Regions from separate parts of the Pseudomonas sp. p1(2021b) genome, predicted to be linked through region 2. Evidence: riboswitches for the same ligand, from Rfam matches in the RefSeq annotation. Region 2 holds a riboswitch; each other region holds the start of a gene.
The links. Region 2 has a riboswitch for cobalamin ahead of cobW (cobalamin biosynthesis protein CobW). Riboswitches for the same ligand answer to the same signal wherever they lie in the genome.

Region 1 (2,195 bases), 570 kb from region 2:
TCAAGCAGCTGTCCCCCGACACCGTGGCCGGCTACATGACCGCCAGCGGTGCGGGGGCCAAGACCAACCACCTCGATGCCAAGACCCGCGAGCTGATCTCCCTGGCGGTGGCCGTCACCACCCGCTGCGATGGGTGCATCGCCGTCCACTCCCAGCAGGCCGTCAAGCACGGCGCCACCCGCGAGGAAATCGCCGAAGCCCTTGGCGTGGCCGTGGCGATGAATGCGGGCGCTGCCCTGGTGTATTCGGCCCGGGTCATGGACGCTGTGGGCAAGGCCAACGATTGACCGTACCGGCGCCGCCCTGCGCGGCGGCGCCGGGCCAACCGACTCCACGGAGCTGCAATGATTCACATCCGCCCCATGACGCCAGAAGACTTCGAGCACTTCTGGCCGACCTTCCAGGCCATCGTCCAGGCCCGCCAGACCTACGCCTTCGACCCCGACCTCAGCTTCGAGCAAGCTCGCCACCTGTGGCTTTCGCTACCGCTGCGCACCCTGGTGGCCGAAGCCGACGGCCAACTGCTGGGCTCGTACTACCTCAAGGCCAACGCAGCAGGCCCCGGCAGCCATGTCGGCAACTGTGGCTACATGGTCGCCGAGGCAGCCCGCGGTCGTGGCGTGGCGCGGCTGATGTGCGAACACTCGCAGAAGCTGGCACGCCAGGAAGGCTTCCTGGCCCTGCAGTTCAACTCGGTGGTGGCCAGCAACGAAGTGGCCGTGGCGCTGTGGCACAAGCTGGGTTTCGAGACTGTCGGCCGGCTGCCCAAGGCCTACCGCCATGCCCAGCTGGGGCTGGTGGACTGCCTGGTGATGTACAAATGGCTGGCCGATGAACCGGTGGTGGAAAAGCCGCCGCTGCTGATCGGGCGCAAGAACATCGAAGCCCGCGTCTCGCGCCGTCGCGGTCGCTGACCCCTCCCCTGCGCATTTGACTCCCTCGCCAATCGATGGTCAGATGCGCGCCAGTTTCAGGTGTCCTGCGCCGCCGCGCGCAGGGTGAAACGGGAAGCCGGTGCGTCCTTTGCAGGACAAGTCCGGCGCTGCCCCCGCAACGGTAAGCGAGCGAACCCTTCGACAAACCACTGTGCCTGTGCATGGGAAGGTGAAGGCGTTCATGACCCTCGCAAGCCCGGAGACCGGCCTGAAGCTTCGTTGGCAACCCCGCGGTGGGCGGGCGCAGGCCGGTTTCGCGTGCGCCCCTGCGTGCGCGATAGGTCTCCATGCGTTGTTTCCACCGGGATCCATTCCTTCCTGCAACTGTGGAACGACATGTCCCGTACCTACAAGCTTCACACCCTGGCGGCCTGCCTGGCCGTCGCCCTGCCGGCCTGGCCCGATGAGCCCGACGGCCAGGCCCTGACACTACCCTCTACAGCGATCACCGAGGCCCTCGACCCGCAGGCCATCGACCTGGGCACCCCGACCCAGGCCGGCTCGCGCCTGGGCCTGAGCGCGCTGGAAACGCCGGCCAGCACCAGCACCATCAGCGCCGAGCAGATCCAGAGGCGTAACAACGCCACGCTCCAGGACGCCGTGACCCGCTCGCCCGGCATCACCTTCACCGGCAGCCCAGGCGACGGCAACACCGGCCTTTCGGCTCGGGGTTTCGAAGGCCAAAGCTCGGTGATGACGCTGTTCGATGGCTCACGCCTGTACAGTGGCGCAGGCACCCTGACCTTCCCGGTCGACCCATGGATGATCGAACGGGTCGAGGTGATCCGTGGGCCGGCCTCGGTGCTCTACGGCGAAGGTGCCACCGGCGCGGTGGTCAATGCGATCCCGAAGAAGCCGTTCGCCGGGCCGGTGCACAACCACCTGCGCCTGGGCTACGGCGCCTGGGACCGGCAACAGCTGGGCCTGGACAGCGGGGGCAGCCTTGGAGAGCGGCTGAGCTATCGGGTGACCCTGAACCGGCAGGCCGGCAACGGCTGGGTCGAGCGCACCGACTCGCGCAGCCTGGCCCTGAGCGCCGCCCTGCGCCTGGACGCCAGCGACGACCTGAGTTTCACTCTCGCCCACGAACGCGGCGACGCGGAACCGGCCAACTACTACGGTACCCCACTGATCGATGGACATTACCGCAGCAGCCTGCGCAAGAAGAACTACAACATCGACAATGATGTGCAGCGCTACCATGACGAGTGGACCCGCCTGAACAGCGACTGGCACCTGAGCGAAAACCTGTCGGCCAGC
Region 2 (2,195 bases):
GCACCAGGATCAGCTGGATGCCACGGGCGGCCAACGCCACCAGCTGCTCGACACCATAGCGCCAATAGCCGACGCCACCGTGCAACGACACCAGGATCACCTTCGCATGGCGCAGCACCTGGTCCACATAAAGGTCGACCGAGGCGTGGTTCTGCACCTGCATGGGGTTGGCCAGGCGCAGGCTGGGGAAGCCCTCCGGCAGCTGCTCGGCGGTTTCGGCGAGCAACGCCAGGTGCGAGTCGCCGCTGCAGAGAATCACCAGTTCGGCCGGCGTCTGGCCGAGGTCGGCGATGCTGTCGTCCGGCACGAAGCCGCCGGGCTGGGTCCGCAGCAGGTGCATGGGTCAGGCGCCCAGGGCCTGGCGCAGGCGCGCTTCCAGCTGCGCGGCGTCCAGGTCCTGGCCGATCAGCACCAGGCGCGTGACGCGTGGCTCGTCAGCGCGCCAGGCACGGTCGAAGTGCTTGTCGAAGCGGGTGCCGACGCCCTGGATCAGCAAGCGCATGGGCTTGCCGGGGATGGCGGCGAAGCCCTTGGCGCGCAGGATGCCGAACTCCACCACCAGTTGGGTCAGGGCGTCGAGCAGCAGGCTCTCGTCCGCCTCCGGCAGGTCGATGGAAATGGAGTCGAAGGCATCGTGGTCGTGATCGTCGTGGTCATCGCCGTCGTGATGGGCATCATGGTGGGTACGGCGACCGTCGATGTGCGCCTCGGCCTCGGCCCCCACGCCAAGCAGCACCTCAAGCGGCAGGCGGCCGCTGCTGGCCTCGATGACCTTGACCGCCGGCGGCAGCTCCTCCAGCACCTCGGCACGGACCTTGGCCAGGCCTGTAGCATCGATCAGGTCAGCCTTGTTGAGCACCACCAGGTCGGCGCTGGCCAGCTGGTCGGCGAACAGCTCGTGCAGGGGCGACTCATGGTCCAGGTTGGGGTCGAGCTTGCGCTGGGCATCCACCTGATCGGGATAGGCCGCGAAGGTGCCGGCGGCCACGGCCGGGCTGTCGACCACGGTGATCACGGCGTCGACGGTGCAGGCGTTGCGGATTTCCGGCCACTGGAAGGCCTGTACCAGTGGCTTGGGCAAGGCCAGGCCGCTGGTTTCGATGAGAATGTGGTCCAGGTCACCGCGGCGTGCCACCAGTTCACGCATGACCGGGAAGAACTCCTCCTGCACGGTGCAGCACAGGCAACCGTTGGCCAGTTCGTAGACACGGCCACTGGCCTCCTCCTCGGTGCAACCGATGCTGCATTGCTTGAGAATTTCGCCATCGATGCCCAGTTCGCCGAACTCGTTGACGATGACCGCGATACGCCGGCCCTGGGCGTTATCGAGCATGTGCCGAAGCAAGGTGGTCTTGCCCGAGCCGAGGAAGCCGGTGACGATGGTGACGGGGAGCTTGGCCAGTGTTTTCATGTCGCGATGCCCTTGGCAGGATGGCGCGGGCATGCAGGACGAAAGCCTCGGCCTTGTCGGTCGGGCTCGTTCGCCACCGGATCACCCCGCCCGGTTGAAAGTCGAAAACGTCACGAGGCAGGTCTCCTGGCTTGCACCGTACCGGCCGGAGCCGGTGGAGCGACGCCTTCCCGCGCAGGGCGCAGTGGCTGTGTCGATCCTGTTCAGTGCCTACAGTTGCGGGGGCAGCCGCGGCTTGGACCGCGTTCCCGTCTTAGCTGCGGCCGACGCCGCAGAACCTCGAAGCGGCAAGGCTACGCAGTGGTGGGTAGGCGGTCAACCATCAGCGCAGTATTCCCTCCATCTCCATAGAGAATGGATTTTGTGGGGGCGGCGCACTCTCGATGGGAGCTGGCGATAGCCTGCGATGGGCTGCAAAGCAGCCCCAAGCCCTCAAACGCTGGAACCCCTCCAGACTCAGCGCCTTCGACACCAATTGACGGAGCATCGGCCGCATGCTTTGCTTGCACCTTGCGTTCAGGTGCCCCCTCGGGGGTGAAACGGGAAACCGGTGCGTCGCAGGCCCCAAGGGGCCAGACAAGGCCGGTGCTGCCCCCGCAACGGTAAGCGAGTGCGCGTCTTGACCACTGTGCCGCGTCGTATGGCATGGGAAGGTGACGCTGTCCAGGGAGCCTGCCTCCTCCTCGCCAGCCCGGAGACCGGCCTGACGACGAATGAACACCCCGCGGTGGGCGGGTGCTGTCGTGTGCCCTGGGCAAACCCTGCCCAGGCGTGACGCCCGTGC
Region 3 (2,195 bases), 270 kb from region 2:
CTTCGGTAGAAGATGAGGCCATCAGGTTCTGGATGCTCATGATTTGGCCTCCCCGCTCGTAGGCTGAGACTTGCTTGCAGCTGTCTTTATGGCCTCTCGAATGCGCACATAAGTGCCGCAACGGCAGATGTTGCCTGCCATCGTGGCATCGATATCGGCATCGCTGGGGTTCGCATTGCTGGCGAGCAATGACGTTGCGGCCATGATCTGCCCTGATTGGCAGTAGCCGCATTGAACGACCTCGTGTTCGAGCCACGCCTGCTGCACACGACGCCCCACATCGGTGTCACCCACCGCTTCTATCGTCGTGATGCTGGCCCCCGCCAGGCTGCCGACAGGTGTAACGCACGAACGGATGGCGACACCGTTCATATGCACGGTACACGCACCGCACAGGGCCATTGCGCAACCGAACTTGGTCCCCGTCATCCCCAGCACATCTCTGAGTACCCATAGCAGCGGCGTGTCGTCATCCACGTCCACCTGATGTTCGGTCCCGTTGATCTTTAGCGTTTGGGTCATCGGATCGCCCTCGTCTGCACCACGGGTAGTTGCGCCTGGATGGCTTCGACGCAGGCGCGCAAAACAATAGAAGAGCTTAGGTCGAGATTTCGATCAGGGGGCAGCAATAAAGAATAAAATCGAAGACCCGATCGATCGTTGCCCCACCGACGCGACCCAACAAAAGGAGCCGGGATGAACCGCAACGACCTGAACCTGCTGGTGATCTTCGAGGCCTTGATGTTCGACGTGTTGTCTCTTTCCACCGACTTCGTCTCGTTGCGACGCTAGAACGACCGCCCTGCAGGTTGACTCCCCACCCCATAAATGCTCAGATGCGCCCCAGTTTCAGGTGTCCCCTGCCGCCGTGCCGGGGATTAAACGGGAAGCCGGTGCCTCGCCTTGTGCGATCAGTCCGGCGCTGCCCCCGCAACGGTAAGCGAGCGATGCATTCGATACGCCACTGTGCCACCGGCATGGGAAGGTGAATGCCTCACGCCTCTCGCAAGCCCGGAGACCGGCCTGTCACCTCGTTTGGCAACTCCCGCGGTGGGCGGGCGCGGGCCGGTCTTGGGCAGCAGCCTGCCCGCGATTCCCTTGCGCGCCGTCATCGTCGGGTTACATTCATTCCCGGTACGGTTGCTCGTCATGTCTGCCCCTACCCTGCGTCTCGAAGGTTTGCACTGGGCGCCATCGCCTGGTGGCCGGCGGCTGCTCGACGGCATTGACTTGGAGGTACGCCCCGGTGAATGCGTCGGCCTGATCGGCCCCAACGGCAGCGGCAAGACCAGCCTGCTGCGCTGCGCCTATCGCTTCACACGGCCTGATGGCGGGCGCGTGCTGCTCGAAAACGAGGACATCTGGCAGCGCCCGGCGCGCTGGGTGGCACAACGCGTCGCGGTGATGCTCCAGGAGTTTCCCGAGGATTTCGGCCTGAGCGTACGCGATGTGGTCGCCATGGGCCGCACGCCGCACCAGGGTTGGTTCGACGGCGACGATGACGATGCGCTGGTGGACGCCAGCCTGCATCGCCTGGGCCTGCAAGCGCGCGGCGATCATGGTTTTACCCCGTTGTCCGGCGGCGAGAAGCAGCGCGTGCTGTTGGCTCGCGCGCTGGTCCAGCAACCGCGCCTGTTGATCCTCGACGAACCCACCAACCACCTGGACCCCCGCTACCAGCTGGCCTTGCTGGAGCACTTGCGCGGCACCGGCCTGAGCCTGCTCGCCAGCTTCCACGACCTGAACCTGGCCGCGGCCTTCTGTGACCGGCTGTATGTCATCGAGGCCGGTCGCATCGTTGCCCACGGCACCCCGGCCGAGGTACTGACCGAACAGTGCCTGGCCGAAGTCTTCGGCGTACGGGCGCTGGTCGACCGTCACCCCGTAGCCTTTCATCCACGCATCACCTGGATCAGCCCCGCATGAAGCGAAGCCTCACCTGCCTGGCCCTGCTGGCCGCCCTGCCCTTCGTCGCCTGGGCGGGCGACTACCCCGTGACCGTGCGCAGCTGTGAGCGCGATGTCACCTTCAGCCAGCCGCCCCAGCGGGCGGTGAGCCACGACAGCAACCTGACCGGCATGCTGCTGGCCCTGGGGTTGCGCGAGCGTATGGTTGGCTTCACCGGCATCAGTGGCTGGAAAACCCTTGACCCAACCATGACGGGTGCCCTGGACGGCCTGCCGGAACTCGCGCCG

Region 1: linked by a shared signal. The riboswitch ahead of K8374_RS10740 (TonB-dependent receptor) and the one ahead of cobW (cobalamin biosynthesis protein CobW) in region 2 are both predicted to bind cobalamin.
Region 3: linked by a shared signal. The riboswitch ahead of K8374_RS12065 (ABC transporter ATP-binding protein) and the one ahead of cobW (cobalamin biosynthesis protein CobW) in region 2 are both predicted to bind cobalamin.

Annotation. Positions count from the first base shown of each region.
Region 1 is NZ_CP083746.1:2,317,709-2,319,903, reverse strand. It holds gene K8374_RS10750 (carboxymuconolactone decarboxylase family protein) at 1-287, shown strand, start outside; gene K8374_RS10745 (GNAT family N-acetyltransferase) at 345-914, shown strand; cobalamin riboswitch at 956-1,162, shown strand; gene K8374_RS10740 (TonB-dependent receptor) at 1,272-2,195, shown strand, end outside.
Region 2 is NZ_CP083746.1:2,891,755-2,893,949, forward strand. It holds gene cobN (cobaltochelatase subunit CobN) at 1-340, opposite strand, end outside; gene cobW (cobalamin biosynthesis protein CobW) at 344-1,411, opposite strand; cobalamin riboswitch at 1,510-1,708, opposite strand; cobalamin riboswitch at 1,913-2,133, shown strand.
Region 3 is NZ_CP083746.1:2,621,851-2,624,045, forward strand. It holds partial or broken gene K8374_RS12055 (molybdopterin cofactor-binding domain-containing protein) at 1-40, opposite strand, end outside; gene K8374_RS12060 ((2Fe-2S)-binding protein) at 37-522, opposite strand; cobalamin riboswitch at 835-1,042, shown strand; gene K8374_RS12065 (ABC transporter ATP-binding protein) at 1,150-1,926, shown strand; gene K8374_RS12070 (ABC transporter substrate-binding protein) at 1,923-2,195, shown strand, end outside.